DNA from 4 places in the Gottfriedia sp. NPDC057991 genome. Region 3 is predicted to be linked to each of the others. Evidence: riboswitches for the same ligand, from Rfam matches in the RefSeq annotation. Region 3 holds a riboswitch; each other region holds the start of a gene.
What was found. Region 3 has a riboswitch for S-adenosylmethionine ahead of mtnK (S-methyl-5-thioribose kinase). Riboswitches for the same ligand answer to the same signal wherever they lie in the genome.
Positions count from the first base shown of each region.

Region 1: another riboswitch for S-adenosylmethionine. It lies ahead of ACFVR2_RS22385 (bifunctional homocysteine S-methyltransferase/methylenetetrahydrofolate reductase); the one in region 3 lies ahead of mtnK (S-methyl-5-thioribose kinase).
Region 2: another riboswitch for S-adenosylmethionine. It lies ahead of metK (methionine adenosyltransferase); the one in region 3 lies ahead of mtnK (S-methyl-5-thioribose kinase).
Region 4: another riboswitch for S-adenosylmethionine. It lies ahead of ACFVR2_RS18465 (methionine ABC transporter ATP-binding protein); the one in region 3 lies ahead of mtnK (S-methyl-5-thioribose kinase).

Region 1 is NZ_JBHVQN010000008.1:32,951-38,765, reverse strand. It holds gene ACFVR2_RS22385 (bifunctional homocysteine S-methyltransferase/methylenetetrahydrofolate reductase) at 1-1,630, opposite strand, end outside; SAM riboswitch class I at 1,712-1,815, opposite strand; gene shc (squalene--hopene cyclase) at 1,928-3,793, opposite strand; gene ACFVR2_RS22375 (hypothetical protein) at 3,818-4,105, opposite strand; gene ACFVR2_RS22370 (hypothetical protein) at 4,384-4,836, shown strand; gene ACFVR2_RS22365 (DUF3892 domain-containing protein) at 5,067-5,342, opposite strand; gene ACFVR2_RS22360 (NADPH-dependent FMN reductase) at 5,589-5,815, opposite strand, start outside.
Region 2 is NZ_JBHVQN010000007.1:238,295-244,109, reverse strand. It holds gene pckA (phosphoenolpyruvate carboxykinase (ATP)) at 1-1,328, opposite strand, end outside; SAM riboswitch class I at 1,640-1,754, shown strand; gene metK (methionine adenosyltransferase) at 1,963-3,159, shown strand; gene ACFVR2_RS21925 (NAD(P)-dependent alcohol dehydrogenase) at 3,316-4,305, shown strand; gene ACFVR2_RS21920 (hypothetical protein) at 4,451-4,615, opposite strand; gene ACFVR2_RS21915 (hypothetical protein) at 4,716-5,690, opposite strand.
Region 3 is NZ_JBHVQN010000006.1:95,547-101,361, reverse strand. It holds gene ACFVR2_RS19345 (ATP-binding cassette domain-containing protein) at 1-152, opposite strand, end outside; partial or broken gene ACFVR2_RS19340 (sugar ABC transporter substrate-binding protein) at 155-1,257, opposite strand; gene mtnA (S-methyl-5-thioribose-1-phosphate isomerase) at 1,254-2,306, opposite strand; gene mtnK (S-methyl-5-thioribose kinase) at 2,313-3,488, opposite strand; SAM riboswitch class I at 3,560-3,718, opposite strand; gene ACFVR2_RS19325 (carbon-nitrogen family hydrolase) at 3,770-4,564, opposite strand; gene ACFVR2_RS19320 (pyridoxal phosphate-dependent aminotransferase) at 4,708-5,815, shown strand, end outside.
Region 4 is NZ_JBHVQN010000005.1:410,575-416,389, forward strand. It holds gene ACFVR2_RS18455 (MetQ/NlpA family ABC transporter substrate-binding protein) at 1-299, opposite strand, end outside; gene ACFVR2_RS18460 (methionine ABC transporter permease) at 296-964, opposite strand; gene ACFVR2_RS18465 (methionine ABC transporter ATP-binding protein) at 954-1,970, opposite strand; SAM riboswitch class I at 2,146-2,263, opposite strand; gene ACFVR2_RS18470 (hypothetical protein) at 2,572-3,006, opposite strand; gene ACFVR2_RS18475 (ASCH domain-containing protein) at 3,012-3,362, opposite strand; gene ACFVR2_RS18480 (sulfite exporter TauE/SafE family protein) at 3,576-4,367, opposite strand; gene ACFVR2_RS18485 (sulfurtransferase TusA family protein) at 4,612-4,839, opposite strand; gene ACFVR2_RS18490 (MBL fold metallo-hydrolase) at 4,862-5,815, opposite strand, start outside.

The DNA of each region.
Region 1 (5,815 bases), on a different contig from region 3:
CTTCAGATAAAGTAATTCCTGGAACTTCATAATGGATAAAATCAGCATTTTTCTTACTAACTAGTGGCATAATTCCAATAAATATTGGCTGTTTAATATGACGTGTTGACTCATATAACTTATCAATCGTTTCAAAATCATAAATTGGCTGAGTTAAAAAATAATCTGCTCCCGCCTCAACCTTTTTCTCAAGCCTTTTAATTGCGGCATCAAACTTTCGAACATTCGGGTTAAAAGCTGCTGCGACAGAAAATCTCGTTCCATTTCCTAAACTTTTACCGGAATATAGCCTACCATCGTTCATTTCCTTAATCATTCGAATAAGTTCAAGTGATGCTACATCGTATACTGAAGTTGCACCTGGAAAATCTCCTACCCTTGCTGGATCACCGGTAATAGCAAGAACTTCATTTAATCCTAATGTAGATAGCCCCATTAAATGAGATTGAAGTCCAATCATATTACGATCTCTACAAGTTAAATGGGTCAAGACTGGTACATCCAATCTTTGAAGCAGTGATGCCATCGCAACATTCGAAATTCTAGGTGAAGCTAATGGATTATCTGCTAGCGTAATTGCATCAGCCCCTGCGCTATGTAATGCTTTCGCTCCTTCAAAAAACTTTCTCGTTTGTAGTGTTTTTGGCGGATCTAGCTCTGCAATGATCGTCGTTCTCTTTGTTGCCTTTTCTGGTAAAGTTTCATTCTTTTGTTCTTCTTGCTTAGGAATTGTAATTTTAATTGTTCTGTTTTTCACATCTTTTTTTGTAACCGGTTGTAAAGTATCAATCTTACTTCGTAAAGCAGCGATATGCGCTGGTGTTGTACCACAGCATCCACCGATTAGTCTTACACCTTGTTCAATAAATGGTTTTGCCATATCTTCAAAATATTCTGGATTCGATTTGTATACGTATTTTCCCTCATTGTATAGTGGTAATCCTGAATTCGGAAATGCCGATAAGTAACCATTCGTTGGTAATGAAACAGTATTTAATGACTCCAGCATATGAAGTGGTCCAAGATGACAATTGATTCCGACTACATCTGCACCTAAATCAATTAAATTAGGAAGAATTTTTTCAATATATTGGCCACTTTGCATGATGCCAATTTCTTGTAGTGTAACTTGTGCAATGATCGGTAAATCTGTTCTTCCTCTTAATAGATTTACAGCATCATATAATTCATTTTCATCATAAAATGTCTCAAGCATGATCCCATCTACGCCTTCTTCTAGTAACGCTGAAGCTTGCTCAAGTAGCATCATTTCTCGTTCTAAAGGTGTAGTAAAAGTAGAACCTACGTATTTCATTCCACCTATACCACCAATTACTAAAGCTCTTCCTTTTGATGCCGCTCTAGCATTTCTAACAGCCATTTGATTAATTTGCTTAACAAGCTTTTCCAAACCATATTGTCGCAGTTTTCCAGCATTAGCACCGTACGAATTTGTTTGAATTACTTCTGCGCCAGCATCTATATATTGTTCATGTATATGAATGATTCGATCACGCTCAGTAATATTAAGTTCTTCAAAACAGCTGTGAAGTCCGCCAGAATACAAAAGTGTTCCCATTGCGCCATCACCTAAAACAATTCCATCTTTTAACTTTTCCAATAAGCCCATTCAATCACTTCCCGTTTATATAAAATAAAAAACGCCATTCCCTCAAAAAAAATGAGAGAATGACGTTTAAGTACAGATCACGCCTTATCTCTCATGTTTTAAACATGCTGGATTTAGCACTTTTTAGCTTTCGCTAAAGTTGCCGGGTTTCAAAGGGCCAGTCCCTCCACCACTCTCGATAAGGATTATTTAGTTATATTCAATATAAAACAGTTTACTATATTTATATGATAAAGAAAAGACATTTATGGAAAGATTTCCAAAAATAAATTTATTTTGTTTACATAATAGTATTATTTAACTATTTTTATAGTGTGCTAGTGCTAATAGCGGATAAATTTCATTATAGCTATGGTAATGAATGTAAAACTGACCAGGTAATCCTAATCCGGTTGGATAAGTTAATGCTTTATTAGGCAATTCACTTTGGGTAGTTAAAAATTTAATCCCTTTTCTAATTACTTCATCCTCTTTATTACGAATCGATAGTAAAGTATCGACTGCCCACGCTGTTTGACTAGGCGTACTATATTTTAAAGGAACATATTTATTTTTAACAGGTGAAAGACCTGATTCTCCCCAACCTCCGTCTTCATTTTGAATACTAACTAACCATTTCTCAGCTTTTTTAATTGCCTCATGATTTTTAGGAATCCCTACAACTCTAAGACCAGTAATTGCTGCCCAAGTTCCATAAATATAACAAATTCCCCATCTACCATACCAACTACCATTTGATTTTTGGTTTTTTAAAAGCCAATTAACCGTCTTTTTCACAATCGGATCATCGTTTGAAATCGTCGTATAGTGTCCTATAAATTCTAATATACGTCCAGTTAAATCTGCAGTAGACGGATCGATGATTGCATCTTTTGCATTTTCAATTGGTAAAAATGTTAACCATTTATTCGTTACATTTTTTTCGAATGCTCCCCAACCACCATCGTCATTTTGAAGTCCAAGTAAAAAATGAACTCCCCTCAACCAACTTTCATGAATCGTGTTTTGATCCAAAGCACTTCTTGCAAGCGCCCTTAAAACTGCTCCTGTATCATCATTATCTGGGATAAAAGAATTTACATCAGAAAAGCCCCAACCACCAGGACTTAAATTTTTAGCATGAACCTTCCAGTCACCATTCATATTTTGTTGTTTCTTGATTAAGTAGTTGATCGATTTCGCAACAATCGGATCACTTATATGGTAACCAGCTTCTTGAATTGCATATGACAATAATGCAGTATCCCAAACTTTTGATGGCGAATTTTGAATATGAAGTCCCGCTTCTGTATCGGCTGCATATGAAAGAAGTCCTTGTAGCGCATTTTGAATGACAGATGAAGTAGCTTCATAACCTAAAGCCATTAAAGCATAAATCATATAAAATGTAGAACTGGCATAGCTGTAAAAAGTTCCATTTGTTTCAATACGATCTAGTATAAATCTTTCTGCCTTTTCATATCCTTTTTGGTGAAAATAGAGAGGATATGACGCTAGCTTTTTACCTTCTTCAAGTAAAAATTGGTAAAAACTCCCTCTCTCTTCATAAAACCATTCTACTTCACTAGTTTCTAGAAGATGATCAATATTTAAATCGTCATCCAATTTCACTTTAAATCGCTTATTAATACAAAGAATCATTGGAACTAAATGAACTCTAGCATAATTACTTAAATCAAATAAACTTAACGGCATTTTATCTGGCAGTAAAAAATAGCTCATTGGAAAGTAAAATAATTTAGGATACTCAATTAAACCATGAGTAGCCAGAATCATTTTTAACATAAAATGCGTTTTTTTTATACCACCGTTTTCACGAATAAATTTTTCAGCTTTTTTCATACTTGAATGTTCTTTTGTATACTTTTTTGAGATTAATAAAGCTATGTAAGCTTGTACTGTTGCATTTAAGTTACCATCTTTTTCATCCTCGTATAATTTCCAAGCTCCATTCGGATGTTGAAGATTGATAATACGATCAATAATCCCATCAATTACCTTTTGATTTTTGTATTCAAGATCATTCATTAATAAAATCATAAAACTATCCGTTAATAATGAACCTTCAAAACCATATTCCCAAGAACCTTCTTCATCTTGTTTCGTTCTTAGACGTTTGATCCGCTCTTCAATATTTCGTAAAACAATATTTTCGAGGTCCATTTTACCACCTCAGTTCAAATTTTTTTAAGGCTGATGGTATTTTTCCATTCTTGTTGAATGCTCAATTTCAATTTCTTCAATTTCATCAATATCTTCCAATGCCTCGATTTCTATTTTTTTACTAAAATAAATAATTGAAATAATAAATGCTAATAAGCTAAACGGTAACACCATTATTTTAAATCCGAACCAAGTAAATGAATGTAAAATATGAAAATAGCTACCAAGTAACAAGCAATAAGTAAGTAATAGCAGGTCGATCACAATTACACCGCAAAATGATTTTACTATTTTTATTAAAAAAGGATTCAACTAGATCACACTCCATTACTAATCTATGATTTAAATGTAAAATAATGAATTATTCTATGTAATTAGTACCTGATTCTTGGAAAAAACAACTATTTACACTGGATATATCAGGGAAATAAAAAATTTACTTTTAAAAATAGATAACTCTTTCAAAATGTTTCCTTTGAACTTTTTTCTCTAAAGTATTTTAAAAGTTAAATAATCTATTAAATGTCTAATCAGAATCTATTAAAAATGAATATAGTGAAAGGTATAATAGAAAAGGAGTGTTTTTTACTATGGCAGCAGAATTTGAAGAATTCAAAGATTTAAAAGAAGAAATTCAAGAGTTACTTGCAGCAGCTAATCCAGACGGCGCTATCAATTTTAATTTTATCAACATTGAAATTAAAGAGAATCGCATCCAAGTCGAACAAAGAGCTGAAGGCGGAGGACAAATTAATCGAAATGTTGGAATGAACGCAAATCAAGGCGGACAAAATGCTAGAGACAATAGTCATACAGCAAATGATCATTCACAATTCGCTGATGGAAATGGTAGAAGTGGTATTGCTGGAAGAGATAATGATGAATTAGGCGGACAGCAAGGAATTAAAATCAGAGAAAGCAGAATCAAAAGAAGCAGAATCAGAACTGATTCCGAACACACTGAAGGAGCAGTAACTGAAGACCAAGATGTTGAACAATTCCAATTACCAAGTTTAAATAGACTTAACAGAACAACAGAATAACCGAATTTCGGTTAGTAGATGACTCATTATTTTGAAGTCATAAAGTGTGGACAAGCTCTACTAAGATTTCAATAGAAAAGGACTAATCTTGATTGTGAATGTTGAGATTGAAATCCGATTGCAATTTATGTTCACTCTCTTACATATGTCATCAATTGAAGACATATGAGTATATCTTTTAAAAAACCCACGAGGAAAATCCCTAGTGGGTTATTTAAAGGCCATTCAGTCTAAAATTCTGGTAAATTACTTAAATTATTTTCTGCAATACCATCCGGTTCACTTCTGAGGATGTCGCGACCATACTTATGGATTACATCCACATGTGCTAAATTTCCACTTTTTGCTTCCTGCAAAGCTTGAAGATAATCTAGTTCACGATTTAAACTTGTTCTGAAACCAATTAAATCACCATCTTCATTTTTACGAACAGCAACAATATGTTCTTTGTCTTGATTTACTGAATCCTCTATCGTTTGTTCGTCATCACTTTGATTTCTATACATTTCGTATGCTTCTTCAAATCGATCCTGTGTCATATTTGTATCCTCCTTTTTTCATTAGTTTTGCCATTGATGTAGGATGTAAAACTAGTTGTTGTTCGACTAAAGAATGAGTTAGTTGAAGTGTAAAGGTTAACAAACTATTTATTGTAGAGTGCATTCTCGAAAATGAATTTATTAACTAGATAAAAAAAATATCAGACACTTTTATAGCGTCTGATATTCGTAACATAGTTCACTTTATAAAGACTATTGTCTCAAGGTTTTTAATGCACCACTCCATGCAACAACTTGGTCAAGCATTGCATTTACATTATTAAGGTGTAATTCAGCTGGCTTAAAAGTAGTATAGTTTTCAAAATCGGTAAATAAGGACAGTGTAGGGTGAACACGTACATCTGCAATCATTAGCTCACCCATTATTCCTCGTAAATGTTCTGCTGCACGGGCACCGCCAGTTGAACCATAACTAACGA
Region 2 (5,815 bases), on a different contig from region 3:
TAAGAAAGATTCATACGTTTACCTACGCCGTATTCTCCACCAGTCCAACCAGTGTTTACTAAGAATACATTTACATTATGCTTTTCAATTTTTTCACCAAGCATTTTTGCATATTCTACAGCTGGAAGCGGTAAGAATGGTGATCCGAAACATGTTGAGAATGTTACTTGTGGAGAAGTAACACCACGCTCAGTACCTGCTAATTTACTAGTAAATCCACTTAAGAAGTGATACATAGCTTGCTCTTTTGTTAATTTACTGATTGGAGGTAATACTCCAAATGCATCAGCAGTTAAAAAGATAATTGCATGTGGATGTCCAGCAACGCTTGGCTCAATGATATTTTGAATTGCTTGCATTGGGTATGCAGCACGAGTATTTTCTGTTAAAGTTGTATCATCATAGTCAGCTAAACGGCTATCAGATTTAACAACTACATTTTCTAAAACTGTACCAAATTTAATTGCAGAGAAAATTTGTGGCTCTTTTTCAAATGTTAAATTGATACATTTAGCGTAGCAACCGCCTTCAATATTGAATACGCCATTATCTGACCAGCCGTGCTCGTCATCACCGATTAGTTTACGGTCTGCATCTGCAGATAATGTAGTTTTACCAGTTCCTGAAAGTCCAAAGAATAATGCTACATCGCCTTCGCTACCAACGTTAGCAGAACAGTGCATTGGTAAAACATTATTTTGTGGTAATAGGAAATTCATGATTGAGAAAATAGATTTTTTCATTTCTCCAGCATATTCCGTACCACCAATTAAGATTATTTTCTTTTCAAATGATACAATAACAAATGCCTCTGAATTTGTTCCATCAACTACAGGGTCTGCTTTAAATGTCGGAGCAGAAACAATTGTAAACTCTGCTTCATGTGTTTGAAGCTCTTGCTCAGTTGGGCGAATAAATAATTGATGAGCAAATAAGTTGTGCCATGCAAATTCGTTAATTACTTGGATAGGTAAACGATACTCAGTATCAGCACCAGCAAATCCTTTAAATAAGAATAATTCGTTACGATCTTTTAAGTAGTTAAGTACTTTGCTATATAATTTTTCGAATACGTCAGCAGAGATTGGTTGATTTACTGAACCCCAATCGATTAAATTTTCAACAGATGCCTCTTGAACAATAAATTTATCTTTAGGTGAACGTCCAGTATATTTGCCTGTTGAAACGCTAACTGCTCCTGTTGACGTTAAAATTCCTTCTTGTCTTGTTAGGACTTTTTCAACTAACTCAGAAACGCTTAGTTGGTTATACATTTGATTACTAGTAAGTAATTCGTTTAATTCAAAGTTTACATCAACTGTCTTCATATACTAATACCATCCTTTAAATATATTTGTCTGCCATGTAGGTATCTCGATAAATAGTATAACACATTTATTTTAATAGTGTATACTATTAGTTGGCAAAATGTGTTATGAATTTGATTAAAAAATAAATTTGAGTAAAATTTACTTATTAAATGAAGTAAGTTATATAAATGTAAATATAATATTTAGTAATTTCCCATTAAATAGAAATGAATGTAGAGATAAAGTTATTGTAGAATTATGTCTAAGTTATGATGAAAATTGTTGACAAGAAAGTGAAATTTTAATATGATACTTTTCATACGGATACTCTCTTATCCCGAGTAGGTGGAGGGATACAGGCCCTACGAAGCCCAGCAACCTCACTTTTAGTGAAAGGTGCTGAACCTGATGCAAGACTTTTTTTTATGTCTTGGACGATAAGAGCGAAAGGCAAATACCAAGAATCCTTTCCTCAGGTAATATTTGATAAGAGGAAGGCTTTTTTTTTGCTCAAAACTTAAGTACAGTGGCAATTTCGTAATTTACACTGAGTTATCTTTATCTTAAATGGGAAACATAGGAATAGGAACAAACTTTTTATTCTTATGTTGAGAAAAAAGAGATCCGTCAATTCAATTTAGGAGGGGACTCAATGTCACAACGTCGTTTATTTACTTCAGAATCAGTTACAGAAGGACATCCAGATAAAATCTGTGACCAAATCTCAGATTCAATTCTTGATGCAATTTTAGCAAATGATCCGAATGCTCGTGTAGCAGCGGAAACTTCAGTTACAACAGGTTTAGTACTTGTTGCAGGTGAAATTACAACTTCTACTTATGTAGATATCCCAAAAATCGTTCGCGAAACAATCCGTGAAATCGGTTATGACCGTGCAAAATACGGATTTGATGCAGATACATGTGCAGTTTTAACTTCTATTGATGAGCAATCAGCAGATATCGCTTTAGGTGTAGACCAAGCATTAGAAGCTCGTGAAGGTAGCATGTCAGATGAAGAAATTGAAGCAATCGGTGCAGGAGACCAAGGTTTAATGTTCGGTTTCGCTGTTAATGAAACACCTGAATTAATGCCACTTCCAATTTCATTATCTCACAAAATTGCTCGCCGTTTAACTGAAGTTAGAAAAAATGAAACAGTTTCTTACTTACGTCCAGACGGTAAAACTCAAGTTACAGTTGAGTATGATGAAAACAACAAACCAGTTCGTATTGATGCAATTGTTGTATCAACACAACATGGTCCAGAAGCTACTCAAGCTCAAATTGAAAATGATATTAAAGAACTTGTAATCAAACCAGTTGTACCTGCTGAGTTAATTGATGAAAACACAAAATTCTTTATCAACCCAACAGGTCGTTTCGTAATCGGTGGACCTCAAGGGGATGCTGGTTTAACAGGTCGTAAAATTATTGTTGATACTTACGGTGGATATGCTCGTCACGGTGGTGGCGCATTCTCTGGTAAAGATGCAACTAAAGTTGACCGTTCTGCTGCTTACGCTGCACGTTACGTTGCGAAAAACATCGTAGCTGCTGGCTTAGCTGATAAAGCTGAAGTTCAATTAGCATATGCAATTGGTGTAGCTAAACCAGTTTCTATCGCTATTGATACTTTTGGTACAGGTAAAGTTTCAGAAGAAAAATTAGTTGAAGTAATTCGCAATAACTTCGACCTACGTCCAGCTGGAATTATTAAAATGCTTGACCTACGTCGCCCGATTTACAAACAAACTGCTGCTTATGGTCACTTTGGCCGTACAGATATCGATCTTCCTTGGGAGCGTACTGATAAAGCAGAAGTTTTAAAAACTGAAGCAGGTCTATAATAAAATGATTAAGGCTGAATATGGCATATGCTATATTCAGTCTTTTTTGTTTAGCTAGAATTACATTACATCTGTTTTATTCTACATATAGGTATACTTAAAAATCATTTTTCATAGGTTTAAATGACTAAATTAAAGTTTGTAATGGAGGAACCTATGAAAGCGATTATATGTACAAAATATGGTCCACCAGAAGTTCTTCAAATAACAGAAGTTGAAAAACCAAAAATAAAAGATGATGAAGTATTAATTAAAATCCATGCAACAACTGTAACCGCAGGAGATGTAAAACTTCGAAGCTCCGATTTTCCTTATATGTACTGGCTGCCTTCCCGCCTTATGTTTGGCCTGACTAAGCCGAAAAATAAAATAACGGGTTGTGAGCTTGCAGGAGAAATAGTCACAGTTGGCAAAAACGTAAGAAATTTTAAAACAGGTGATCAAGTTTTTGGATATAGTGGTTTTACTTTTGGGGCTAATGCTGAATATATCTCTTTACATGAAGAAGGTGTTCTAGCTAAAAAGCCAATAAATATGTCATTTGAGCAAGCTGCAGCAGTACCTGTTGGGGCGCTTACTGCACTACATTTTCTAAGGAAAAGTATTATTCAAAATGGACAAAAAGTACTTATTTATGGTGCTTCAGGAAGTGTTGGAACCTATGCAATTCAGCTAGCTAAATATTTTGGTACAGAAGTTACCGCATTATGTAGTACATCTAATTTAGAATTGGTGAGATCTCTAGGAGCAAATGAAGTTATAGATTATACAAATGAAGATCTTGCTAAGGGTAAGAAAACTTATGACATTATTTTTGATACGGTAGGAAAAAGCACCTTTTCAAATTGTAAAAGATTGCTTAACAAAGATGGCGTCTATTTATTAAGTGCTGTATGGAAGCTTTCAGTTTATTTTCAAGCAATATGGTGTAATTTGATTAGTAATAAAAAAGCTATATTTGGTGTAGCAAATATGAACAATGAAGACTTAAATTATATAAAAGCACTTATTGAAGCGGATAAGTTAAAAGCTGTTATTGATCGACATTACCCGCTTGATCAAATTGTTGAAGCGCATCGTTACGTAGAAAAAGGGCATAAGAAGGGGAATGTCGTAATTAACATTCGAGGGATATCAGACTGTTGACAAACGCTCGCTTTCTTCGTTAAAATTGCCTGCTTGTACCATGCTCACTACCATATTGGGTAACTCTGCGCCTCGAAAGAAAAGTGCAACTTTTTAACTTTATCTACAAAGAAATCCCTCAAAATGACCTTTTGAGGGATTTCTTTTATAGATTTTCATTTTGCTGTCGGATTTCTTCTCCAGCAAACATTATATTAGCTGTTTCAATTTTACGGTGCTCATCCACGGAATGCCCTGGATCGAGATTATTAAGGTCAGCTTGTATTTTCATTTGCTCTTCGTTTATGATGGGTTTATTTTTTTTGCTCAATTATATTGCCTCCATATAAATAGTAGAAAGTCGATGAAACTCCGTTGTTTTAGTCTTAACGAATTGACTAACTTCATTCAAATTTATAGAAGTAATTGATTTACTCGCTTAATTCATTTATTAATTTTTGAAAGATTAGATAAGCAGGCTTAATAGTATAATCATCCTTCATAATTCCAAATTGATGAAATAGGTCGTCTTTGGAACTATCAGCATCCCTTAAACCAAAAAATTCATAATGAGTAATATTTAGTTCCTGACGCAATGAATAGACTGTTCGAATAATTTTCTCAAGTACGATTGATTGTTGCTCATATGACCTTTCAATTTGTATAAACGGATTTTTCCCGGTTGGCCACCCATTCTCTGTAATGTGGATTGGAAGAGTGAAAGGGAAACCATTATTTTTCAATGTTTTTCGAAATTTGCGTAGTATGTTTTCTACTGAAACAGCAACTTCTTCAATTTTTAATGGTTCCTCAAATACATCCACATAAAAATTATGGCCTACATAATCAATTGAATGAATTAATTCGTCCCCACCAATTTTCATTAGATTTTCCCAAAAATGTGGAATGGTCTTATCTCCCTCAGGAACCGAGCCAAATCCAATTTTAATAGGTAAATTGCTTTTTTCTATTTCTTCTTTTACAGTTAGAACGCCTTGTACAAGCGCTTCTAATACATAAGGTTTAGATCCATCCATAAACGATAAATTAGGCTCATTCGTGATTTGAATGGAATCAAGGAAGATGCCAAATTCTTTAATTACTTTACGAACAAAATTCAACCAATAATCCAGTGACAGGCTTGGATCCATAAGGCAGCCTATTGTTAAATCACCTAATAAATCTGCGTTTTTATATCGATTTAGAGCGTTAAATACTTTTTCTTCTGTTTCTGGTCCCATATAGACAGCATACATTCTTGGTAAAAGCTGATTAGCATTACCCTTTAGCTCTTTAAGAGCGGATGATATTTTTTCATAATTATCATCGGGACCTGTAGCTAATCCTATTGGTGTACCAGCTACGCTAAGTGGATAGATACCAAAAGTTAATCCAGTTGAATTCATCTACATCACCCCTTTAGTTAAATAGTAAATAGATATTTACTTATTAAATTGGTTTTATTTATTTAAATATGATAATATCGAATTATATCTCGGATAAATAATAAACTTTTATTTACTATATGTCA
Region 3 (5,815 bases):
CTATTAGCTAGAATCTTCATTAACGTACTTTTACCTGCACCATTTAAACCAGCCAAACCGTCTATTTTTCCAGATTTGACTGTAAAATTAATATCTTTCAGTACCTCTGATTCTCCATAACTAAAAAATACAGATTCTAGTTGAATAGTCATCTTTAGTTCCCCTTATCTAATTTCTCCATCCATGGTGAAGTTGCAGCTTGTGAAGGTATCCAGTTTTTACTATATTTTCTTAGATCACTAACTTTAATTGAAGTATTTGGAAGCTCATCTTTCTCTATTAATTTAGGTTCTAAAGAATAAATATCTGGCGTTTCTTCTCCAGCTATTTTTTGATATAGGAATCTAGATTGAACTTCGCCAATCTCTCCCGGATCACTTGCAGCTGAAGTAACCCAAGGTGAATTTTTCTCTTGAATTAATTGAAGATCTTCATCACTTAAATCAATTCCGTAAACTTTTACTTCATTACGTCCAGCTTGTTGAATTGCTTTTGTAGCACCCTTTGCAAACTCATCCCAAGTTGCAAAAATAGCATCAAGCTGACCTTTAGGATATTTCTTTAATAATGCTTCTACCTGTGCTTGTGTATCAAGCATCGTATTACTACTTGCTTTTCCGAATCTAGCAACCTCTTTTATATTCGGGTAACGTTTATAAAATGCATCAAGAATAACTTTTCTGCGTTCCATCGGTGTAAAACCGCCTACCCAAATTGTTGCGATATTCCCTTTTCCGTTTAATCCTTCTGCTAAACTCTTTAAACTTTTCCATGCTAAACTATAGTCATCTTGGTCAATTACTGTAACACCAGGAATATTTAGATCACTATCAAAAGAAACAACTGGAATGCCTGCAGCTAATGCTTTTTTCACACCTTTTTCTAATGTTTCTTTTCGTCCATGATCGATTAAAATTCCATCAACCTTTGAATTGACGGCTGTATCTAAATTGGAGGCCATCTTTGCTAAATCATTATCAGCATTATATACTTGTACTTCTCCGCCAAATTTCCCAACTTGTTTTTTCACGCCATCGATATATTGTGAAGAAAAAGTTCCAATTGAAAACTCCATAATTAAAGCAATTTTTGTTTTCTTTTTTATTGCTTCAGGAATTTCAGCATTGCTACTTGCGGATACTTTCCTTACTTCAGTACTAGCATTTTCAGATTTTTTGTTGAAACTGCATTTTGTTCATTTGCACAAGCTGTTAATAATACTGATGCGATTGATAGTGTTGCAATAATTTTTTTCATGACTCTTGCTCCCAACTTTTAAACGTTTCTTTATAATCGCTAGAAACAATTCCTTTTTCTGTAATAATCGCTGTTATTAATTCATTCGGTGTCACGTCAAACGCTGGGTTTAGTACATCGATTCCTTCAGGGGCAATTTGAACATTTCCGATATGTGTTACTTCAGTGCGATCGCGTTGTTCAATTACAATTTCGCTGCCTGATTCGATTGATAAATCGATTGTTGATAATGGAGCGGCTACATAAAATGGGATTTGGTAAAAGTTAGCTAAAATCGCTAATTGTAATGTTCCAATTTTATTTGCAGTGTCCCCATTAGCAGTAATGCGATCAGCTCCAACTATTACTGCATCAACTTTTTTATTTTGTAATAAGTAGCCGACCATATTATCCGTTAACAATGTAACTGGGATTCCACTTTGGTTTAATTCCCATGATGTCAGTCTTGCACCTTGAAATACTGGTCTTGTTTCTGTTGCATAAGCTGAAATTTCCCAGCCTTTTTCTTTTGCTAAGTGAAGTGGCGCTAAAGCTGTTCCATATCGACTTGTCGCAATACTCCCTGCGTTGCAATGTGTTAATACTGCAGCACCGTCATGTAATAATGTTAAAGCATTTTCACCGATTTCCTTGCAAGTTGCCTCATCTGCTAAATGTAATTTAATCGCTTCTTCCATTATAATTAATTTAGCTTCGGATACAGTCACTGCTTCTTTACTAGATCCAATTAGTTTCTCAACAGCCCATGCTAAATTTACTGCAGTTGGTCTAGCACTAATTAGTTTATCTGCTAATAATCGTGCTTGTTGATGAAATTCATCAATTTGTTCAGTTTCAAGTTCTCGAACACCTAAATAAAGTCCATATGCAGCTGCTAAACCAATAGCTGGTGCTCCTCTTACTTGTAATTTTACGATTGCTTCACGTACATCTAATAATGTCGTTGCATCAAAATAGTGTATTTCAGTTGGTAATTTTGTTTGGTCTAAAATTTTTAAACTTTCACCGTTCCATTGTAATGATTCAGGTATTTGCTGTAATGTAGTCATCGATTATTACTCCAATCCATTAATTAAATTTCCAATATTTCTAATAGTAAATCTATTTTTTATACAATAAACTCCGAATTTTAAGACTTTTTTCTTTGCTTCAATTTTTTGATTATGTTCCAGTGCATCTATATCTTCAACGTGAGCAAGACCGATACTTCTTCGGATTAATTCACATCCAATAACCCCAATTGCATCCACCCAATATCCTTCTAGTTTTTCTTTAATTAGAGCTTTTTGGTTAAATGGTCTAACACTATGCTCTTCCCATAGTCGAATAAATGTTTCATTAAAAACTTTTTCAATGTTTAAAATATGTTCAATGATTTCGTCTTTTCGTTCAGTACGGCTGAAAAGTTGAAAAAGTAAATTTGCCTGAATTTGCCCTAAATCAAAACCGATTGGTCCTACAAAAGCAAATTCCGGGTCAATTATTTTTGTTTCTGTTTCAGATACGAAAATGCTTCCCGTATGTAAATCACCATGTAATAAAGCTTCTTTTTTCGATAAGAAATCTAATTTTAGTTTCGCAACCTCAATTTGTAGATCTGCATCATTCCATAGTTCTTGAATTTCATCTGATAATTCTTCTTCAAAACTATTTGTTTCACTGTTAAAAAATGGATCTGTATAAACAAGATTTTCTGTTATATCACATAAGTCGGGATTATTAAAAAAATACTCTAACTCTTTTTTCTTGGCTGGTGATGTTCCGAAGTCTGAAGTGAAAAATAATGACTTTGCTAAGAATTCTCCGATATGTTCAGCTAAAAACGGATAGCTTTTTTTCTCAATGATACCTTTTCGTAAAATTTGTAAGTGAGAAAGATCCTCCATTACAGTTACGGCTTGTTCTTCATCATGCTCTAAAATTTTCGGTGCATGTAATGGGATTAACTCATTGTATATTTTTGTCGCATTACTCTCGATCGTAGCTCGCTTTAATGTAAGTGGCCAGCTTTCACCAACAACTTTTGCATATGGCAGAGCTTGTTTTATAATTAACCCCTTCTCGCTTCCTACTGGATTAACTTTAAATACTAAATTTAAATTCCCATCCCCGATTTCGATACATTCACATAGTTCATTTTTAAAATATCCAAGTTTTTGTATATAAGTAATTGCAGTTGCTTCTGTTAACGGTCTATATTCTTTTCGTTCAATGACAGTCACTAAATTCATCCCCCTTGAATTTTGCAAAATAAAAAGCCTCTTTTCCGAGACGAAAAGAGGCAATACTAATTGGCTTTCGTCTCTTATCTACCAGAAAATTTCTTTTCTGTTGGAATTAGCACCGTGCCTTACTGAGCATTTAAGCTCAGGCGTAAACAATACGCCCCATTTCACAATGGTATTATGGTCGGTTGCTGGGCATCGTCGGGCCAAATCCCTCCGCCTACTCGAAATAAGAGTTCGCATATTTGATTTTATAATCGTATTTTAGTTTATAGATTTTTAATTTGTCAATTACTTTTTTGAAACTTTTTGTAAATTTCTTCTTTTCTGTCTTCAAAAATAGGGATTGTACCGCGTATTTCATCGACTTTTTTCGGATCAATTTCGCCAAATACGATTTCTTCATTCGTGCTGCCTTTGGAAACTATTTCTCCCCAAGGGTCAATGATCACTGATCCTCCACCAAATGTATTCGCTAAATCTTTTCCTACTCGATTACAAGCAACAACATAACACTGATTTTCGATTGCTCTTGCTTTTAATAAGATTTCCCAATGATTCATTCTTTGAATTGGCCATTCAGCGACAAAAAATAAAACTTTTGCACCCTTTTGAGAATGAGCTCCAATCCATTCAGGGAAACGCAAATCATAGCAAACAAAACCTGCAGCCGTTAATCCATCGATTTCAAACAGTCCATCTGATTCCCCTGATTGAAGATAGTGATGCTCGTTCATTAACTGGAACAAATGAACTTTATCATAAGTTTTTACTAATTCGCCAGTGCTGCTAATAACAATTAACGTATTCGTAACACCATTTTTTCTTGCAATCGGGAACGACCCAGCAATCAATATTACGTTATTTGATTTTGCGATGGACTGAAGTTCAGAAATAACCGCTTCTTGTTCACCTGTGTGCAAGCCAATTTCTTCCAGACAATAGCCTGTTGTCCATAACTCTGGTAATACAATTACACGTACATTTTCTTTAACAGCTTCGTTTATTTGAGTTTTCATTTTCTCTAAATTAGACTTTGATTCACCTAAAATAACGTCAGATTGAATACACGCAATTTTAATCACAATTTATTCACCCTATTCTAAATTTTATAGACATTTTTAAATCGAGCATATATGATGGTGAAAGTTATTGCAACAGTCGTTCATGAAAATCATTCGGTTAAGAAACGATCTAATCAAATTAATTTTATTATATTTTTGGAGTGATTAACTTGAATCATAGTAAACTATTAAACAATTTACCAAAACAATTTTTTGCTTCACTAGTCCAAAAAGTAAATCAGTCAATAGGTAATGGTCATGATGTCATTAATCTTGGTCAAGGAAATCCAGACCAACCTACACCCGACCATATTATAAAAGCTTTACAAAAGTCAGTTGAAAACCCTTTAACCCATCGTTATTCTCCGTTTAGAGGAATGAGCTCATTAAAAAATGCTGTTGTAGAATTTTATAAACGAGAGTATGATGTTGATTTAGACCCAGAGGAAGAAGTAGCCATATTATTCGGTGGAAAAGCTGGATTAGTTGAGCTACCACTTTGTTTATGTGACGCGGGAGATACAATTTTAGTTCCAGACCCAGGCTATCCAGACTATTTATCTGGTATATCTCTTTCAAAAACAGTACCATACATGCTTCCATTACTTGAACAAAATCAATTTTTACCAGATTATAAATTAATCCCTCAGGATGTTTTGGATGCTAGTAAAATATTATTTATCAATTATCCAAATAATCCCACAGGTGCTATAGCAACAGAAGAATTTTTTAAAGAAACAGTTGAGCTTGCAAGAAATAATCAGATTACAGTTTGTCATGATTTTGCTTACGGAGCATTTGGTTTTGACGGAAAAAAACCTTTAAGTTATCTTCAAACACCAGGAGCAAAGGAATGCGGGATTGAAATTTATACCCTTTCTAAAACTTATAATATGGCTGGTTGGAGAATCGGTTTTGCAGTTGGAAATAAAGAAGTTATTTCAGCAATTAATCTATTACAAGATCATCTTTACGTTAGCATCTTCCCTGCTGTTCAAGAAGCTGCCGCTGTTGCGCTAACTGAATCTCAAGAAAGTGTAAAACAACTATTAGCACTTTATGAAGAGCGTAGAAATGTATTTATTAGTGGTTGCCACGAAATTGGATGGGAAGTAACTGCACCAGCAGGATCCTTTTTTGCATGGTTAAAAATTCCATCTGGTTTTACATCACAGGAATTTGCTGATCTATTACTTGAAAAAGCTCATATTGCAGTCGCTCCAGGAAATGGATTTGGAGAATATGGTGAAGGTTATGTAAGAGTCGGCC
Region 4 (5,815 bases), on a different contig from region 3:
TTATGATCGCCTTTAAATTGGTTCATATAAGTAATCGTTTGAAAAGCATTTAAATCAAGGCTACCGTCATTTAGTGCTGTGTTAGGCTGAACATAATCTGAAAATGATATAATTTTCAATTTAATCCCTTCATTTTTCACTTGTTTTTGTACAATATTCCAAAGTTCATAATCATCACCGTTAATACCAATCTTAACTGTTCTCTCTTTTCCATTACCTGATGATGCATTAGAACCACATGCTGATAATACCGAAACCGTTAATAATAATGCTGCAAAAATAGTAAAAAACTTTTTCATCCTCTTTTCCTCCTTACATATCTTGACCACGTATTTCCTAAACTTTGTATGAGTTGAACAATAACTACTAGTAATACAACTGTAATGACAATAACCAATGTTTCAAAGCGCTGATAACCATATGTAATAGCTAAGTCACCTAATCCCCCAGCACCAACGGCACCAGCTGCCGCGGTCGATCCAATCAATCCAATCGTTGCAGTTGTAAATGATAGAATCAACGATGGAATCGCTTCAGGTAAAATAAACTTCACGATGACTTGAAACTTTGTTGCTCCCATTGAATAGGCAGTTTCCAGCACTCCCTTATCCACTTCTAGCATGGAATTCTCAATCAATCTTGCCAAATAAGGTCCTACAAAGATTGAAAGCGGAACAATTGCTGCCACTACGCCAATGGACGTTCCCGTCAATAATCTAGTAAACGGTATAATGGCAACTAGTAAAATAATAAATGGTACAGATCGAACAATATTTATAATGGTATTTAGCAACGTAAATAAAGGTTTGTTTTCCATTATATGACCTGGCCTTGTTACAACTAGGATAATACCTAAAGGCAATCCTATGATTGTGCCAAAAATAAATGACCCTAGTACAGTTAGAAATGTATCTTGAGTTGCCTGCAAAAACTGCGGCCAAAAGAATTCCCAATTAAGCTCCATTTAACTCAACCTCCCTTACATCTATCCCCTTTTCCGAAATAAATTTAATAGCTTTTGCGCTTTCCTCTTTTGTTCCTTCTAGTGCCACAAGCAAATTCCCATAAGGTCTTTCTTGTAGCTCTGTAATCGATCCATAAAGAATGTTTAAATGTATATCAAATTTTTTAAGAACCTCTGATAATAGTGGATTGGCTGCCTTGTCACCTAGGAAGACTAATTGATAATATTTCCCCTTTGATAATGTTTTCGATAACCTAGACGGCACCTCATTTTGTAATACAGTGTTAACAAAATTCTTTGTAATACTTTTTTGTGGATTCGTAAAAACGTTGTAAACATTGCCTTCTTCGACAATTTCACCATTATCAATGACGGCCACTTTATCACATAAATCACGAATTACACTCATTTCATGGGTAATAAGGAAAATTGTAAGATTATAGGATTTATTTACCTTCCTTAAAAGCTCTAATACATTCTTTGTTGTTTCAGGGTCTAATGCAGATGTAGCTTCATCACATAACAAAAGATCTGGGTCTGTTACGAGTGCCCTTGCAATTCCCACTCTTTGCTTTTGTCCCCCCGATAAGTGCCCCGGAAATACATCTTGCTTCCCTGTAAGTCCAACAAATTCAATTAATTCCATTACCTTTTCCTGAACATCCCGTTTCTTCTTTCCTTCAAGGTATAGCGGCATTGCGATATTATCAAATACCGTTTTGGCTGAAAGTAGATTAAAGTGTTGGAATACGACACCAATTTTTCTACGTGTCTTACGTAACTCTTCATCTTTTAATGTCATTAGGTTCAATCCATCGATCAGAACTGAACCTTCTGTTGGCTCTTCAAGTCTATTTAAACAACGAATTAATGTACTTTTTCCTGCTCCAGAAAAGCCAATGATTCCATAGATCTCACCTTTCTCAATTTTCATATTAATATTATTTAAAGCTTTAATTGGTGGTCTTCCAGGATAAACCTTGGAGACATTTTTAATCTCAATCAAATTCCTTCCTCCAATGCAAGTTATTACAAATACTATAACTTAGTAAACACATTTGAAAACTAGGATTTATATTTATGTTTCCCCCATTTTTCTCCTATGGCAACACATCAAAAAACCCCCTTCTTATCCAATAGGACAGATAAGAAGAGGGGTTATAATATATAAGCCACTTTACTTCTTATCTTTCAAATCGCTTGAACGATTTGCAGGAATTAGCACGGTATTTGTTACGAAACAACAAACCCGTTGCCGAGGTATCGTAGGGCCAGTCCCTCCACCTCTCTGGATAAGTAATAGAATTTATTAAGTTTTTAAATTATTGAGTTCATGTTATCTCTCTTTTTATAATACGTCAAGAATTTTTTAAAAATTTTTTAGAAAAAATTATGTTTGAAAATAGCATTTTTTTACGAGCACTGTTTGAATCGGGTCTTATGTCCTTCATATTCAAATCAAAAAAACTATTTCATATACCGTTTGAAATAGGTCGGTATGCTTATTTTTTTTGAATTTTTATTAGTATTTCATTTAAAAGAAGACCAAAAAAAGCAGACAAGGCTTCTTCGATAAAAGAGAACTTGTCTGCTTAATTGAATCATGCCTACCATAATGCAGGCTTTACTACCATAAACCATAGCATAACCATCAAAAGAACGATGTAAATCCAAATAGATCGACGAAGCTTCTGAATCAGCATTCTCCGGTCATGGGTTGGTTCACTGAATTTCCGAATGGTCGGTGAAAAGGCTCTAGCTAGAAAAAATAATGAACTCACCAAAAGAAGAATGGTCATCACAATCCAAGATGTTTTCCACGACCAATGGCCCACTAGTACCAACAAGACCCCTGATCCAACCAGTACATGCCCAGCATGCTTTGCTAATCTGACAGCAAACCGGAATACATCCAAATAGCTCTGTTGTATCGCGGACTGCGAGGTATGCAGCTTTTTAATGATCGGAATCAATACAAAAAAAGGGCCGATTGATAAGATTACACTAGCAATATGTATGTAAAGAAGCAATCTATACAGCATATAAATTAATCTTGGATGAGACGGAACTCATGAACCCATACCCTCATTTTTGGAAGCCAAGGCATTCCAGGGTGTATTGACAGGATCGATTGCTTATACTCTTCTACTGTCGTATAGCCTTCCTGCTTAGCATCCTCATCAGTCAATTCACCTAAGGCTTGCGAATAAACTCGTTCAACAACATACTGGCGATTTTGAAGGGTCATCACTTCCCCAACATCTGCATATCTCCCGTTGCGGCGAGTAGCAGTTTTTTGTCCTGCCAATACTTTTTCGACATCCTCTTGAAGTGTAACAAGGCGTTCAATTGAACATGTTTTTGGCGGTAAAGCGTTCGTTTCATTTTGATTTGACATTTAATTCATTCTCCATTTCAAATTAAATTTATAGTAAAGGCTATTTAAAAAAACGACTAGTTCCATTTTAATTAATTTAGTACAAAATAAGCAAATTTTATTTAAGAATATTGCAACAAAAAGCACCGTACATGTAGCACCATAATAAAGTCCAATAAAAAAACAGAAAAACTCCCAAAATAGTTTTTCTGTTTTTTTACAGTTAATCCTTATTCAACTAACCCATGATTTAATAATCGTAAACCAAATTTTCAAAGCAGTAAAACCAATTAAAACTGCCAGAATCCCTCGTAAAACCTGCGTTTTTGTTTTTTTGCCTATTTTTGCACCTAATGGTGAAGCGATTAAGCTTGCAATTACAACAATAATTGTAGGCAATACTTCAACTTGACCAGTAGAGATTTTTCCGATCGTTACGCCAATTGAAGAGATAAATGTTATGGCAAGTGAAGAAGCGATTGTCACACGAGTTGGTATTTTTAAGATTGTTAACATGATTGGTACTAGCAGAAATGCTCCTCCTGCACCAACAATACCTGCACTAGTTCCAACGATAAATGCCAGACCTGCAGCAAGCCATACATTAATTGAAATTTGACCATCTGATGACATCTCGACGTTTTTTCTAGGAATAAACATTAAAACGACTGCAATCATTGCTAAAATTCCGTAAACAAGATTAATTCCATGTTCTGAAAGAAGATTTGAACCAAATCCTCCAAGAAAACTTCCTATTAGTACACTTATTCCCATACTTAATATTACTTTTTTGTTTAAAAAACCGCTTTTACGATAGCTTAATACCCCACCTAAAGTAGCAAATACTACTTGGACGGCACTTATACCTGAAACTTGATGTGGAGAAAAAGCAGCAAATCCTAATAATGGAGGAATAAATAAGAGCATTGGATAATTTATAATCGCTCCACCAATCCCTACCATTCCTGAAATAAAGGACCCAAAAAAACCAACTAAGAAAAGTACTAAAACTAAGGTCCACTCCATTTTAAGTCCCCCTATAATAGAAAAGGAGATGTAACTCTCCTTTCAGTGTATATACACAGTTCTATAAACTTGAATTTCAGACTGATTGCAAGCGCTTGTCTTTCGAGGCGCGAAGCCTGGTGAGGAGCGGAGTTACCCTAGACGGTAATGAGCACCGCAGACAGGCGAAGCAACGAAGAAAGCGAGCGTTTGGCGGGCAGTCTGAAAGGAGATGTAACTCTCCTTTTCCACTTAATCTATTAATTCATCCCTTTTTAATCCAAAATTTTAAAACATTGTCTTCTTCGGTATAATTTAATAATTCGTGTCCACCTGATTTAGCCCAAGCTGCAAGGTCGTTTTTAGCACCTTTATCAGTGACATGAATTTCTAGAACTTCTCCTGCTTCAATCTCTGCAATTGCTTTTCTTGTTTTTACAATTGGAATTGGACAAGCTAAGCCTTTAGCATCTAATAATTTTTTAGTTTCCATTTCTATTTCCCTCCAAGTCTCATTAACGTACTGCACAGCGATTTGGACCAATTTCCATTTCTCTCTGTTTTTCTTCATTTAAGTTAATTTTACCCATATTTGCTTCACGGATTTCTTGATATGAGTTTGGTTGTGGTGGTAAGTTCTCAGTTACTAACTTTCTAAATTCACTTTCACTCTCAATGTTCAACCCATGATTCTGATCAAATAAATATCCGAGTTTTTTATAAACACTACCGTCTTCGTTCAATTCACTAATCACCATAAAGTGTGATGGAAGCACGACTAATTCAAGCGATAAATTTCGGTATTTTTTATAAAGGGTTTCGCGTAAGTCCCCTACCCAATCCTCTGCCATTCCAGCAAGATCAGGTCTTCCAATTGAATCGATAAATAAAATATCACCAGAAAGTAAAAACTTTTCATCAATAACAAATGAAGTTGAGCCGATTGTATGTCCAGGTGAATAAATAGCCTCAATACTGATTGCTGTTTCACCAATCATTACCTTATTCCCATCTTCTAATGGACTATATTCAAAAGTAACCTCTTTAGCATCCTTTGGCGGTAACCAGTATGTTGCGCCCGTAATCTCAGCAATTTTTCTTCCACCAGAAATATGATCTGCATGAAGGTGAGTATCAAATACATTTGTGATTTTTACGTTCTTCGTTTTTGCAAAATTAATGTAGATATCCGTCATTCGAGTAGAATCAATAATAGCAGCCTCATTATTTGAGATAACCATGTAGGATAAGCATCCCTTACCGATTCTGACAAATTGATACAGCTGTCCACCATTTTTCAAATTTGCAATTTTAACTGGTTCTAGATATTCACTCCACTCTTTCATACCGCCTTTAAGGTAAGCTACGTCTAGTCCCTCGTCTGAAAGCATCTCTGCAATCATGATGGATGATCCTTCTTTAGCACACACAACTAAAACATCTGTACTTGTAGGAATCTTATCTAAAAT